3 regions of the Streptomyces sp. NPDC037054 genome follow, and region 2 is predicted to be linked to each of the others. Evidence: riboswitches for the same ligand, from Rfam matches in the RefSeq annotation. Region 2 holds a riboswitch; each other region holds the start of a gene.
What was found. Region 2 has a riboswitch for cyclic di-AMP ahead of ACZ7D7_RS16525 (M23 family metallopeptidase). Riboswitches for the same ligand answer to the same signal wherever they lie in the genome.

Region 1 (4,778 bases), on a different contig from region 2:
GGATCTGCCGCCGCCCGGCGCGCGTTTTCGGGGCTTGCGATGCGCTGCCACCTCGGAATCCACGTCCTTTCGCCGCCCGCCGCGGGGGCGGGTTCCGCGTCCGGCGGCGGCCCGTAAGGGGGGAGCGTGCCGCCGCCGGACTTTCTGGAGGAGGTGTCCGGCCGCCGCCCCCGCCGGGCGGCCTGTGGAGCGCCGGTCACCTGGGACAGGACGCTAGGCGCGGTTGCGCGGTCCGGGCCGGGCGTTGCACGGAACTGGTGGGAGGGGATCGTTCCGTGCCCGGAACCGACCGCAGTACCGTTCCGCCACGGTCGACTTCCCGCAGCGCCGTGACCGATCCGCCCGATTCGGCGGCGGGAGGGCGCGGCGCGGTGTTATGGAGTCCTTCAGCGAGGCTGTGCCGCCGGGGCCGCCCATGGCCCTCGCGACGCCCCGGCTAGGCTCCGGGACCATGGACGTACTCATCCATCTCTTCGTCGGCCTGCACATCATCGGCATCGCCGCCCTGCTCGGCGGCTTCCTCACTCAGATGAAGGCCATGGGGGCGGGCACCGCCCGCTTCACCCCCGCCATGCTGCACGGCGCCGTCACGATGCTGGTCACCGGCATGGTCCTGGTCGGCCTCAACCAGGCCGACGACCAGACCGTCGACAACATCAAGATCGGCGTGAAGCTGGCCCTGCTGATCGTGATCCTCGGCCTGGTCTACGTGAAGCGCGACGAGGAGAAGGCCGACAAGAGCCTCTTCGGTCTCGTCGGCCTTCTGACCACGGCGAACATCTTCATCGCCGTCCTGTGGACCTGAGTCCTGGGGATCCGGTGACGCGGTCGGCGGCTCAGGCCGGCCGCACCACGCTGTGGATCGACGACTCGCCGTCGTAGAAGATCGACTCCTCGCGGACGTACGTGCCCGGCTTCGGCGCGTGGATCATCATGCCGTTGCCGATGTAGATGCCGACGTGGCTGAGGTCGTCGTAGAAGAAGACGAGGTCGCCGGGCTGCGCCTGGGAGACGGGGACCGTCGTGCCGGCGTTGACCTGGTCCCACGTGGTGCGCGGGATGCTGACGCCCGCGGCCTGCCAGGCGTCCTGCGTCAGGCCCGAGCAGTCGTAGGAGTCGGGGCCGGTGGCGCCCCAGACGTACGGCTTGCCGATCTGGGCGCGGGCGAAGGAGACGGCCTTCTCGCCCTTGCTCGCGTACGTCGGGTCGGTCGTGGACGAGTCCGAGCCGCCGGTGCCGGTCTCCGTGGAGCCGCCCGTCGAACCGCCGGTGGAGCCGCTCTCCTGCTCCTGCTCCGCCGCCTCGGCCGCCGCGGCCTTCTCGCGGGCCTCGCGGGCGGCCTCCTCCTGCTGGCGGGCCAGTTCGGCGGCCTTGCGGGCGGCCTCCTCCTGCTTCTTCTTCTCGATCGCCGCGAGCCGCGCCTTCTCCTCGGCGGTCAGCTCGGACAGCAGCTCGCGCGCCTCGGAGAGCTTCTTCTGGACGGTCGCCTTCGCCGTCCTCAGGTCGGTCTGCGAGTCGGTGAGCGTCTCCAGGCTCTTGGTGGCCTCCTGACGCTTCTTCATCGTCGCGGACTGCTGCGTGAAGTACGCGTCGACCGCTTCCTTCTGTCGGCCGGTGAGCCGGTCCATCAGCTGGGAGCGGTCGAAGAAGTCCTGCGGTGTGTCCGCGAGCAGGAAGGTCGCGGTGTCGGGGACGCCGGCGCCGGTGCGGTACTGGGCGGCGGCGTAGGAGCCGAGCTCCTCGCGGGCCTCGTTGAGTTCCTGGGTGCGCTTGGCGATGTCGTCCAGGAGGGTGTCGACCTGCTTGCGCTGCTTGGCGGTCTTCTCCTTGGCCGAGTTGTACTTCTCGGTCGCGGACTCCGCCTGGCGGTAGAGGTCGTCGACCTTCTTCTCGACCTCTTCGAGGCTCGGTCGGTCGTCTGCGGGCGCGGCGTTGGCCGTCTGGGACAGCAGTGCCACGGACGTGAGGGCCGCCGTGGCGAGGGCGGGGGTCCGTATGCCCGCGACGCGCGCCTGGGCGGGACGTGGCTTGCGGTGCGACGCCAAGGGAGGCGACTCCTTCCGTGTTCCGCCTACCGAGTTAGCTGTCGGGTTCGGGCGGTTGGGTCGGAAGGTGTGCCCTACGGCCGGCTCACGAGGGAGCTCGGCCGATTCACCCCAAGGTCGGTGGGTCCCCGGCTCCGGACGCCGTTCGGGCGCGCCGGACTCGGCGGAGGCCGCGCGGCCCGGCGACCTTCGCCGGTGGGGGTCGTGCGGCCTGCCCGGCACGGTAGCCAACCCGTGTGGTGCCTGTGAAGGTTGGTGGGTGATATGCCCGATACATTTTCGTGACCTTCGGTCAGGGCCTTGCGTGGAGTGGTCTATCGGGAGGATTTGCGCGCAGTGGTCTATCTGGAGGGATTTGGGCGGGTTCGGACGTGGTTTGAACGTTACAAGGCGCTTATCCCGTTCCGGGTCGCTACTTTCCAGCCAGCCACGGTGCGGTGCCGTGGCCGCTGAGAGAGGTAGGGCATGTACGGCATGAGAAAACCCAGAACGCGAGCCGCGCTCGTCGTCGCCACGGGCGTCGCGCTCGCCGTCTGCGCGGGCGTCGCACCCGCCGGCGCCGACGGAGGACGTACGGCCGGCGCCGACGGAGGACGTACGGCCGGCAAGCCGGTCGTCAAGGTCGTCGCGACCGGTCTCGACAACCCCCGGCAGCTCTCGTACGACCACGGGAACCTGTACGTCGCCGAGGCGGGACGGGGCGGCAAGAAGTGCATCGGCCAGGGACCCGAGGGCGAGATGTGCATCGGCCTGACCTCCGCCGTCACCAAGGTGCACTGGCACAAGGGCGCGTGGAAGCACCACCGGGTGGTGAAGGGGCTCCCGTCCATCGCGCAGCCGGACGGCGGCTTCGCCACGGGCGTCGACGGCGTCTCCGCCCTGCACGGCCGCCTGTGGGCCGTCGAGACCTACGCCCCGCCCGGCTCCGGCGTCCCCACCACCCCGCCCTGGAACACCCTCGGCAAACTGCTGAAGATCAAGCACGGCAAGGCGAGGATCGCCGCCGACATCACCGCCGTCGAGCTGCGGCACAACCCGCACAAGACGTCCGTCGAGTCCAACCCGTACGCCGTGCTCGCCCTGCCCGACGGGCGCAAGATCGTCGCCGACGCCGCCGGGAACGACCTCGTCGAGGTCTCGAAGTCCGGCAAGGCCCGCCCCTTCACGGTCTTCCCCGACCACGACGGGCGTGAGGCCGTCCCCACCTCCCTCGCCCTCGGCCCCGACGGCAAGCTCTACGTCGGCGAGCTGAACGGCCTCACCGACAAGCCCACCGCGCGCGTGTGGCGCGTCGACGTCCGCACCGGCAAGATCCTCGACTGGAAGTCCGGCTTCGGCCCGATCACCGGCGTCGCCGTCAACCGCAAGGGCGACCTCTACGTCAGCCAGCTGTTCGGCGGCGTCGTGACGAAGGTCTCGCACTACGCGAAGGGCGCCCACACGAAGGGCGCCCACACGAAGGACGCGCGTGTGAAGGACGCGCGCGCCCACGAGCGGCGCACGAACGTGAAGGTGCCGTTCCCGGCCGGCCTCGCCATCGACCCGCACGACGGCAAGCTCTACGTCTCCGCCTGGTCCGTCGCGGACCGTGACGGCACCGTCATGGAGGGCAAGAAGACGCCGGGCGGCCAGCTCTGGAAGATCCTCAACTTCTGAGTCCCGGTCCGCCCGTCCGGTGCGAACCGTGTGATGTTCTCGAGGTGGCGGCGGGCTGTCAGTGGGGCGCCCTAGACTCGTAGAGCGATGAGCAGCCTCTTTGACGACAGTTTCCTGGCGAGCCTCCAGGCCCCGAGGGCCCACGAGGAAGAGCCCCCGCCGCCCCCCGAGGACGACCACGTACCGGAACCGGTTCCGGACGACCTGTTCGGCGGGAAGTTCGACCTGCCCCCGGACCGCGACACCCACTACCGGGACGGCGCCCCCCGCCCGGTGATCGACGCGGCGGCGCTGCTCGAAGGGCTGAACGACAACCAGCGCGCGGCCGTCGTGCACTCCGGCTCCCCCCTGCTCATCGTGGCCGGCGCCGGCTCCGGCAAGACGCGCGTGCTCACGCACCGCATCGCCCACCTCCTCGCCGAGCGGGGCGTCCACCCCGGCCAGATCCTCGCGATCACCTTCACCAACAAGGCCGCCGGTGAGATGAAGGAGCGCGTCGAGCAGCTCGTCGGCCCGCGCGCGAACGCGATGTGGGTGATGACGTTCCACAGCGCGTGCGTGCGCATCCTGCGCCGCGAGAGCAAGAAGCTCGGCTTCACGTCGTCGTTCTCGATCTACGACGCCGCCGACTCCAAGCGTCTGATGGCCCTGGTCTGCCGCGACCTGGACCTCGACCCCAAGCGCTACCCGCCCAAGTCCTTCAGCGCCAAGATCAGCAACTTGAAGAACGAGCTGATCGACGAGGAGGACTTCGCCGCCCAGGCCGCCGACGGTTTCGAGAAAACTCTCGCCCAGGCGTACGCGCTGTACCAGTCGCGCCTGCGCGAGGCCAACGCGCTCGACTTCGACGACCTGATCATGACGACGGTCAACCTGCTGCGCGCCTTCCCGGACGTCGCCGAGCACTACCGCCGCCGCTTCCGGCACGTCCTGGTCGACGAGTACCAGGACACCAACCACGCCCAGTACGCCCTCGTCCGTGAACTCGTCGGCACCGGCGCGCACGACGAGGACGTACCCCCCGGCCCCGACGACCTCGGCCCCGCCGAACTCTGCGTCGTCGGCGACGCCGACCAG
Region 2 (4,778 bases):
TGGACGACGCGCACGACGGCGGGCTGATCTGGGACTTCGGCAGGACCCTGGTGAAGCAGGCGATCGCCAACCGCTGACGGCCGCCGCCCCGGCCGGGCGACCGCAAGGGTCTCGCGCCGGGGCTTTTGCCTCTGAGGCAAGAAATTTGCCCGAGAGGCAAGGCTCGGGCTGAATGGACGCATGAGCCACCCCGAGTCCGACCCGCCGGACGGGCCGCCCGAGGCGGGGCCGCTCGTCGCGCCCCGGCTTCGCGCCCTGCGCCGCCGCGCGGGCCTCACCCTGGAGGCCGCGGCCCGCGCCGCCGCCCTGTCGCCCGCCCATCTGTCCCGGCTGGAGACGGGGCAGCGCCAGCCGTCCCTGCCGATGCTGCTGGCCCTCGCCCGCATCTACGGTACGACGGTCTCCGAGCTGCTCGGCGAGCGGGCCGCCGAACGGGACGCCGTCGTCCGGGCCGCCGACATGGAGCCGACGGCGGCGGGCGGCTGGACGTACTGGCAGGCAGGGGCGCCCGGACGCGGCATGCAGGCCCTGCGGGTCCGCGTGCCGTACGGGGCGCAGGGCGACATCGTGCGCGTCCATCCCGGCGAGGAGTGGCTGCACGTGCTCAAGGGCCGGCTGCGGCTGCGCCTCGGCGACACCCTGCACCGGCTCGACCCGGGGGACAGCGCGCACTTCGACTCGCTGACCCCGCACCGCATCGCCGCGGACGGCCCGGACGGGGTCGAGCTCCTCTTCGTCCACACCCTGCTGCAGAGCCCCACGGCCACGCTGTGCCTGGGCCCGATCACCGGAGCGACGCCATGAGCGACATCGAGGAGAAGTTCCCGCGCGCCCTGTGGGTGCGGCTGTTCATCTACATCGCCGTGGGGCACGTCTTCGCCGCGTTCGTCTGGCTGCTCTTCGAGGTCGGCGCCAAGTAGCTCCGCCGCCGCCCCGGCCGGGACGTCAGTCGAGGAGGCGTTCGCGCAGCCGCTCCCGGGTCTCGGGTGTGACCCCGAGGCCCTGCTCCAGATAGGCCTCCACGCCGCCCCAGGTCTCCTCGATCGTCTCGAAGGCCGCCGTGAGGTACTCGGCGCGCGCGTCGAAGAGGGGGTTGAGCAGCTCCATGACCTCGGGGGAGTAGGCCGAGGCCGACGTGCCGCTGCGGCGCACCTTGTAGCGGCGGTGCTTGGCGTTGGACTTCAGGTAGTCCTCGACGATCGCGTCCCGCTCGACGCCCACGGCCAGCAGGGTCACCGCGACGGACAGGCCCGCGCGGTCCTTGCCCGCCGCGCAGTGCATCAGAGCCGGGACGCTGTCCTCGGCGAGCGCCCGCAGCACCCGGGAGTGCTCCGCGGTGCGCTCCTTGATGATCATCCGGTACGAGGCGATCATGCGGTCCGCGCCCTTGCCGTCCGACAGGATCGCGCGCAGCTGGTCGAGGTCGCCGTCGCGCACCATCTTCCAGAACTCGGCACCGTCGGCCGGGTCGCTCAGCGGCAGGTTCACATTGCGCACGCCCGGCAGCTCGACGTCCGGGCCCTCGAGCTTCTGGTCGGCCGCGTTGCGGAAGTCGAAGATCGTGTGCAGGCCGAGGGAGGCGAGGAAGGCGGCGTCCTCCTGCGTCGCGTGCGCGAGGTGGCCGCTGCGGAACAGCACGCCGTGCCGCACCCGGCGGCCGTCCACGGTCGGCAGTCCGCCGACGTCACGGAAGTTGCGCACTCCGGCCAGCTCGGGCTCGGTCGACGGGACCTGCTGCGTCACGAGGGCTCCTCCCACTCGGCCCCGACGGCGCGGCTCACCGACGGGCACGTGTCGACGATACGACACGCCCACCGGGCCATAAGAGAGGGACGCATCACCCCCGTCAGCTGCAAACAGGATGAAATCGGGCACCCTTTTGCCGGTGAGCCTCTATGTCGCCCAGTGGGTCATTAGTCCGAATCGAGTGTTTGGGTATAACGCGCCCCGATAGCAAGGGAGATGGGGTGTGGTGCGTGAGCAGCGTCATAATCGTGACGATCCGCTGTCGCCATGTTCACGTAATTCAGGTGCATTTCCTGGGGATTGAAGAAGAGCGAAAGATCCTTAATCCACGCTCGGTGACCGGAAAAGTCCCGAACGGCCGCCGGTAAAGCGTCCGCAGGCATTCCCGGGCTTGTCCCCGTGCCATCCGGTCGCTTACGTTCGCCACCGATCCGGACGGACGCCTAATCCTGCCGCCGCCCGGAAGCCCGCACACACTGACCCGTGTACGGCAGGAGCGGGGGACCCACAGGTACAACCGCCTGTTCCGGTCTCCGGAACTGGCTTGGGGTGAAGTCGCGCAGCAGACGCGGCCGGGCATCTCCAGCCCGAACCCGACAGCTCACCTCGTAGGCGCCGGAGAGGAATTCGCCATGCCCGCGAAGGGTAAGCACCGCCGTACGAAGTCACAGCGTTTCACCCGATCCATCGCCGTCGCCGGAACCGGCGGCGCCGCACTCGCGCTTCCGCTTCTCGGGGCCACCGGCGCCAACGCCGCCCCCGCGCAGCCGGTTTCCGAAAAGGCCGTTCAGTCCCTTCCGGTGGCGCAGAACAAGGCCCCCGAGAAGAGCGCCGCGAAGAACTCCGCCCCGCGGACCTACACTGTCAAGGGCGGCGACTACCTTTCGAAGATCGCCGACGAGCAGAATGTCAGCGGCGGCTGGAAGAAGCTGTACGAGGACAACCGCGAGACCGTCGGAAGCGACCCCTCGCTGATCCTCCCGGGCCAGAAGCTGGCCCTGGGCAAGAAGGCCGCGACGACCACCGCCAAGCCGTCGGCCGAGTCGCCTTCGTCTGCTTCTTCCGGTTCGTCGACGAAGTCGTCCGCCTCCGAGTCGTCCGCGTCGAAGTCGTCGTCCTCCGACTCCTCCGCCTCGCCGTCGGCCAACGCCGCGGCGCCGGCCGCGCAGTCCTCCGGCTTCACGCTCCCCGTCTCCGGCTCCGGCGTCGGCACCGCCTACAAGGTCGCCGGCAGCATGTGGTCCAGCGGCTACCACACCGGCGTCGACTTCGTCGTCCCGACCGGCACGTCCCTGAAGGCCGTCGGCGCCGGCACCGTCGTCTCCGCCGGCTGGGCGGGCGCGTACGGCAACCAGGTCGTCATCAAGCTCAGCGACGGCCACTACGCCCAGTACGCCCACCTGTCCTCCCTGTCGGTCTCGGCCGGTCAGAGCGTGACCGCGGGCCAGCAGGTCGGCCTCTCCGGCTCGACCGGCAACTCGACCGGTCCGCACCTGCACTTCGAGATCCGGACCACGCCGGACTACGGCTCGGACGTGGACCCGATGGCGTACCTGCGCTCGCACGGCGCCCCCGGCGCCTGACGCACCGGCCGCCCCTCGGCGCGGCCACCCGCCTGACACGCGGCCGAAGGCCGGACCCCGATCCCCGGGTCCGGCCTTCGGCGTTCCCGTTCCCGTTCCCGTTCCCGGCGCGTGAACCCGCCCCATAACCCGCCCCGTCTATTCCCGAGTTGACCAAGACTTCAGGCGTGGCTTATCTCACCGTCCGTCAACCCCTGCCTACGGTCGCGTAGGTCACATTCGACGGTGAAAAATGGATCGATGTGGCAGACGATTCGAAGAATGACAGCAGATCAGTGATCGGGTCGTACGTGGCGGTGGGGGACAGCTTCACCGAGGGCGTGGGCGACCCCGGCCCCGACGGGGCGTTCGTCGGCTGGGCCGACCGCTTCGCGGTACTGCTCGCCGACCGGCGGCCCGAGGGCGACTTCCAGTACACCAACCTCGCCGTGCGCGGAAAACTGCTCGACCAGATCGTCGCGGACCAGCTCCCCAGGGCGGTGGAACTCGCCCCGGACCTGGTCTCCTTCTGCGCCGGGGGCAACGACATCCTGCGGCCCGGCACCGACCCCGACGAGGTGGCCGAGCGGTTCGAGCGGGCGGTCGCCGCGCTCACCGCCGTCGCGGGCACCGTGATGGTGACGACCGGCTTCGACACCCGGACCATGCCCGTCCTCAGGCACCTGCGCGGCAAGATCGCCACCTACAACGGTCACGTCCGTGCCGTCGCGGACCGGTACGGCTGCCCCGTGCTCGACCTGTGGTCCCTGAAGAGCATCCAGGACCGCAGGGCGTGGGACGCGGACCGGCTGCACCTCTCCCCGGAGGGGCACACCCGCGTGGCGCTGCGCGCGGGCCAGGTCCTCGGCCTGGAGATCCCGGCCGACCCGGAGCAGCCCTGGCCGCCGCTGCCGCCGCGCGGCACGCTGGAGATCCGGCGCGACGACGTGCACTGGGCGCGGGAGTACCTGGTGCCGTGGATCGGGCGCCGGCTGCGCGGCGAGTCCTCCGGGGACCATGTGACGGCCAAGGGCATGCTGTCGCCGGACGACATCAGGATGCGGATCGCCCCGGTGGCCTGAGGGGGGCGACGGCGGGGCAGTGCGCGTGGAAAGGGCGGTGGCGGGGCGGCACGAGCGGCCACTCGGACGGGCGTCTCGCCGCTCCGCCGGTCCGGCGGGCGTCCCACCGTCCCGTCACCCTGGCGGGGTGTCCCGTCGCTCCGTCACCGCGGCGGGTGTCTGGCCGCGCTGCCCCCTGAGGGCGTCGACCCGGCGGACGTCCTGCCGCCCTGTCACCCCGGCTGGCGTCACACCGCTCCGTCACCGCCGTGGGCGTCTCAGCGCTCCGCTGCCGTCAACTCCTCCGGTGCGAGGTCCAGTTCGCGGGCGAGGGCCGCGTCGGCCCACTGTTGGGCGCGGGCCGGGGAGAGCGTGCCCGGGTAGGACGTGAGCTGGACGGCGAGCCCGT
Region 3 (4,778 bases), on a different contig from region 2:
ATCTCCTCCCGCGTGCGAGCGCCGCGCCCCGTCCGTCCCGTACGTCTCATGCCGCCCTCCGCAGCCGCCCCGCGCCCCTCAGCGCCCGTGATGCCAGCGACGCCAGCCGCGGGTGGCCGCGTACGAAACCGTGGGCGCGGCGGACCGGTTCGCGGCTCAGCCAGTGGGCCGCCGCGCCCGGCCCCGGCCGGGTCGCCGCGCCCTCGTACACGGGACGTTCGCCGGTCTTCAGCGCGTCCTTGTACTCGGCCCGGCCGCGCCCCAGGTCGAGCAGGCCGATGCCCTCGGCCGCCGCGGCCTCGGCCATCCGCAGGTGCAGCACCAGACCCGGTGAGTACTTCGCGAACCCGGGGTCGTACGCCGGGAACCAGCAGGACAGCACCGTCGCCGAGCGCAGCCCGAAGTGGGCGGCCACCGGGCGCCCGGCGGCGTACAGCACGGAGAGCGTCCCGGTGCACTGCGCAGCGCGCGTCCCCGCGAGCCGGGCCACGAGCCGGGTGATCCACTCCTGCGCGAACCGGTCGCGCCGGCCCGTCCGGCGGTACTGGGCCGACTTCCACGCCATGAGGGTGCGCAGCGCGGCGGGGTCGCGCTCGTCGAACACGAACCGCAGGTCGCCGGCCTGCCGGCCGAGCCTGCGCTCCTTGGCGAGCGTGGTCTTGAGGAACTTCGGCGACTGGGCGCGCAAGCCGGACTCGTAGCTCTCGTAACCCTTTCCGACGTCGACGACGAAGGTAGGGTGCTCCTCGGCCGCGTACGGGAGGAAGAGGTGCTGCTCCGCCTCCAGGTTGTCGAAGGCGAGGCTGGACACCGAGCAGGCGCGCAGCAGTTCGGCGGTGGCGAGCCGGAGGCCGGGTCGCAGTACCGCGCCCTGGCAGTCCGAGACGCCGAGTCCGATCGCGCGGCCCTGCCCGAGCCGTCCGCGCTCGTGGGGCAGGAAGCCGACGGCCTCGCGCCCCTCGTACACGACGGCGACGCGGGCCCGCGGGCGCACGTGGCCCACGGCGTCGGTGAACTCCGGTTCCATGAACGGGTTGCGCGGTGCCCGCGCGGCGGCGCGCAGCTCGCGCCAGCGTTCCCGGTCGGCCTCGCCCAGCGCCTCGGGCGTCAGCACACGTACGCGTCGTCCACCGCTCAACTCGACCCCCCGATCAAGTCCCCCCTGGACACATGGAAGGTACCGCCCAATGCGGCCCCGAGGGTAGGTAGCGGAGCATGGTGCCGCGAACCGGCGCCAAGCCGCCGAACCGGACGCTTCGCGCGCCCCAGGGGCGGCGGGACCGTGGCCGCGCCGCGCCGAACAGGACCGATCAGCCGGTGAGCTGCCGCGCTCACAAACGGCTGGCGAAGATCAGAAACGGCGGGTCGGGATCAGAAACGGCGGGTGGGGAAACCGCGGTGAAGGGACGGCGCGCGTTGTCCGTATTCTCTGATCATGCCCGCACCCCTCGCGTACTCCCTTATCGCCACCGACCTGGACGGAACGCTTCTGCGTGGTGACGACACCATCTCCGACCGGTCCCGCGCCGCGCTCGCGCGGGCGGCCGGGGCCGGCGCCCGGCACCTCGTCGTGACCGGGCGCCCGGCACCCCGGGTGCGGCCGCTGCTCGCCGACCTCGGCAGCACGGGGCTCGCGGTGTGCGGGCAGGGCGCGCAGGTGTACGACGCCGCCACGGACCGCCTGCTGTGGTCGGTCACCCTGGACCGGGAGCTGGCCGAGACGGCGCTCGGCAAGATCGAGGCCGAGGTGGGCGAGGTGTACGCGGCCGTCGACCAGGACGGCGTGGACGGGCTCACGCTGATAGAGCCGGGCTATCTGATGCCGCACCCCACCCTGCCGGCCGTGCGCGTCGACCGGCGCGAGGACCTGTGGGCGGCGCCGATCAGCAAGGTGCTGCTGCGCCACCACGGCCTGTCGGACGACGAGTTGGCGGCGACGGCCCGCGGGGTGATCGGCTCCCTCGCGACGGTGACGATGTCCGGGCCGGGCACCGTGGAGCTCCAGCCGTGCGGCATCACCAAGGCGACCGGTCTCGCCCTGGCCGCCGAGCACCTCGGGCTGGGCGCCGACCGGACGATCGCCTTCGGGGACATGCCCAACGACATCCCGATGTTCGACTGGGCCGCGCACGGCGTCGCCATGGCCAACGCGCACCCCGAACTGAGGGCGGTCGCGGACGAGATCACGCTGTCGAACGAGGACGACGGCGTCGCCGTCGTCCTCGAACGCGTGTTTCCGGCGTCCGGCGGGCCGGCTCAGTAGGCCCCGAAGACGTTGTCGATGGAGCCGTACCGCTGGGCCGCGTAGTTGCAGGCGGCGGTGATGTTCGCGACCGGGTCGTACGGGTCGAGCGAGGTGCCCGGCACGTGGTACGCCTGGAACGTCGGGTCGATCACCTGGAGCAGGCCCTTGGACGGGGTGCCGGCGGCGGCGTTGGAGTCCCAGTTGTTGATGGCGTACGGGTTGCCCGAGGACTCCCGCATGATGTTGCGGTGGATCCCCTCGTAGGAGCCGGGGATGCCGCGCTCCGCCATGACGGCGAGCGACTGGCGGATCCAGCCGTCGAGGTTGTCCGGGTACGTCGTCGCGGCGGTCGCCGAGGTCGTGGTGTGGGCGGACGCGCCGGTCGCGCCGACCAGCGGGAGCGCGAGCACGGCGACGCCGGTTCCGGCGACGGCGAGCTTGCGGACGAGGCTGCGGTTCCCGGCGCGGCGGGACTGACCGAATGCAGGCATGACGAATTCCTCTCCTACGCCTGCGAGGTGAGCTGTCGGGTTCGGGCGGGAGGTGCCCGGCCGCCCGTGAGGCACGGCTTCACCCCGAGCCGTTCCAGTCTTGTGACCGGCCCGGCGTCCTACCTGGGTCCCCCGCTCCTGCCGTACGAGTGGGTTCGTCGTCGGTGGTGCGGGCGGTGGCAGGATTCGGCGTCCGCCCGACAGGCCGGGAACGTATGCGAGGGCACATGTCGGGAACAAGTGGCGAGATCACAGAACGCCCCGGTTGACCTTGGTGTGGTGCGTATGGGGTACTTGATCCTTTGCGATCGCCACGGCTCAACTCGCTTGCGCGAGGCGCGGATACGGGCCTCGGGGGAGTGCGGTGTCCGGCGGGGGGAACGCGTGATTCAACTCACGGGTAAAGGTCTCGAAGGCATTTAGGGCCAAGGTGGATCGAGGTGTCAAGCACGGCAAAACGGGCGCCGGGGGGAGTGTGTGCGCCGAAGGGGTGGCGGTCCGCTCCGGCGGAGTCGGTTGCCCGCGTCGGCGGGCGCATTGCCGGACGATTCGTTTCGAGTCGTACATAACGGCTATGTCATTGCGTATCGAGTGATCGAGAATATGCGCGTCGTGATCCGATACCTGGTGGCCTGGACGGGTGGGCGCTGGCGGTGATCGAAACGTGACCGGATACGCTGACTTGAGTGATGGCAGTGACCTATCGACAAACAGGTAATCGCCAGTAGGCGCCAGCAGACAGGAGACCTTCGTGACCGTCGTCGGGCCGTTCGGGCTGAGCGTGCGGGACCAGGCTCTGGAGGCCGATGTCCAGGCCGGTTTGAGGGCTGTCGAAGAAGGGTTGCTCGAAGCAACCAAGAGCGAGGTGCCGTTCATCACCGAGGCCGCCCAGCACCTGGTGCGGGCGGGCGGCAAGCGTTTCCGTCCGCTGCTCGTGATGCTCTCCGCGCAGTTCGGCGACCCGTACGCGCCCGGGATCGTGCCGTCGGCCGTCGTCGTCGAGCTGACCCACCTGGCGACGCTGTACCACGACGACGTGATGGACGAGGCCGACGTGCGGCGCGGGGTGCCCAGCGCGAACACCCGCTGGGGCAACTCGGTGGCCGTCCTCACCGGAGACTTCCTGTTCGCCCGCGCCTCACAGATCCTCGCCGACCTCGGACCCGAGGCGGTGCGCGTGCAGGCCCTCGCGTTCGAGCGGCTGGTCACCGGACAGATCCTGGAGACGGCCGGACCGCAGGACGGCCGTGACCCGGTCGAGCACTACCTGGACGTGCTCGGCGGCAAGACGGGCTCGCTGGTGGCCGTCTCGTGCCGGTTCGGCGCGATGATGTCCGGCGCCGACGAGCAGGTCGTGGACGTCCTCACGCAGTACGGCGAGCGGCTCGGGGTCGCCTTCCAGCTCGCGGACGACGTGCTCGACATCGCCTCCGACTCCACCGAGTCCGGCAAGACGCCCGGCACCGACCTGCGCGAGGGCATCGCGACGCTGCCGGTGCTGCGGCTGCGCGAGCGGGCCGCGCGGCTCGGCCTCGCCGACGACCTCGCGCTGTGCGAGCTGCTGGACGGCGACCTGACCGACGACGTCCGCCACCAGCGGGCGCTGCGCGAGCTGCGGGCGCACCCGGCGCTGGAGCAGGCCCGCCGGGACACCGTCCGCTACGCGGAGGAGGCGCGCGCCGCGCTGGCCCCGCTGCGGGAGTGCGACGCCAAGGTGGCCCTCATGCAACTGTGCGACGCCGTGGTGCACCGCGCGGGCTGACCCGCGGCCCCCGCCGGGCGGCGTCGGCCGGCCCGCGCCCGGACCCGACCCCTACTGGTCGGGGGAGTCCCGGGGCCCACGTGTCATACCCCAGGTGTACGTGGAGTTGGGCCCCCGGGTTGACGCAACTCGGCGGCCGATTTGGTCAGATGGATGCCACGGACAACACCACTGCTCACCGATTCGGGTGACAATGGCGGCCCGGGGTGGGACCGGCGCGAGTACACGAGACGCGGGGACACGAGACGGACAGCCGCCGCCGACGACGGAGGTAAGGCAC

Region 1: it holds a riboswitch for cyclic di-AMP, as region 2 does, so the genes downstream of both, ACZ7D7_RS03150 (C40 family peptidase) here and ACZ7D7_RS16525 (M23 family metallopeptidase) in region 2, are expected to answer to the same signal.
Region 3: it holds a riboswitch for cyclic di-AMP, as region 2 does, so the genes downstream of both, ACZ7D7_RS04355 (transglycosylase SLT domain-containing protein) here and ACZ7D7_RS16525 (M23 family metallopeptidase) in region 2, are expected to answer to the same signal.

Annotation. Positions count from the first base shown of each region.
Region 1 is NZ_JBVJSJ010000001.1:700,558-705,335, reverse strand. It holds gene ACZ7D7_RS03160 (C40 family peptidase) at 1-51, opposite strand, end outside; gene ACZ7D7_RS03155 (hypothetical protein) at 452-805, shown strand; gene ACZ7D7_RS03150 (C40 family peptidase) at 837-2,045, opposite strand; cyclic di-AMP (ydaO/yuaA leader) riboswitch at 2,054-2,221, opposite strand; gene ACZ7D7_RS03145 (ScyD/ScyE family protein) at 2,520-3,701, shown strand; gene pcrA (DNA helicase PcrA) at 3,789-4,778, shown strand, end outside.
Region 2 is NZ_JBVJSJ010000006.1:181,844-186,621, forward strand. It holds gene ACZ7D7_RS16505 (aspartate aminotransferase family protein) at 1-77, shown strand, start outside; gene ACZ7D7_RS16510 (helix-turn-helix domain-containing protein) at 181-804, shown strand; gene ACZ7D7_RS16515 (DUF6126 family protein) at 801-920, shown strand; gene ACZ7D7_RS16520 (tyrosine-protein phosphatase) at 946-1,743, opposite strand; cyclic di-AMP (ydaO/yuaA leader) riboswitch at 2,211-2,376, shown strand; gene ACZ7D7_RS16525 (M23 family metallopeptidase) at 2,379-3,329, shown strand; gene ACZ7D7_RS16530 (SGNH/GDSL hydrolase family protein) at 3,605-4,390, shown strand; gene ACZ7D7_RS16535 (TetR/AcrR family transcriptional regulator) at 4,648-4,778, opposite strand, start outside.
Region 3 is NZ_JBVJSJ010000001.1:986,274-991,051, reverse strand. It holds gene ACZ7D7_RS04370 (glycosyltransferase family 2 protein) at 1-50, opposite strand, end outside; gene ACZ7D7_RS04365 (GNAT family N-acetyltransferase) at 47-1,114, opposite strand; gene ACZ7D7_RS04360 (HAD family hydrolase) at 1,436-2,263, shown strand; gene ACZ7D7_RS04355 (transglycosylase SLT domain-containing protein) at 2,257-2,736, opposite strand; cyclic di-AMP (ydaO/yuaA leader) riboswitch at 2,741-2,907, opposite strand; gene ACZ7D7_RS04350 (polyprenyl synthetase family protein) at 3,488-4,498, shown strand.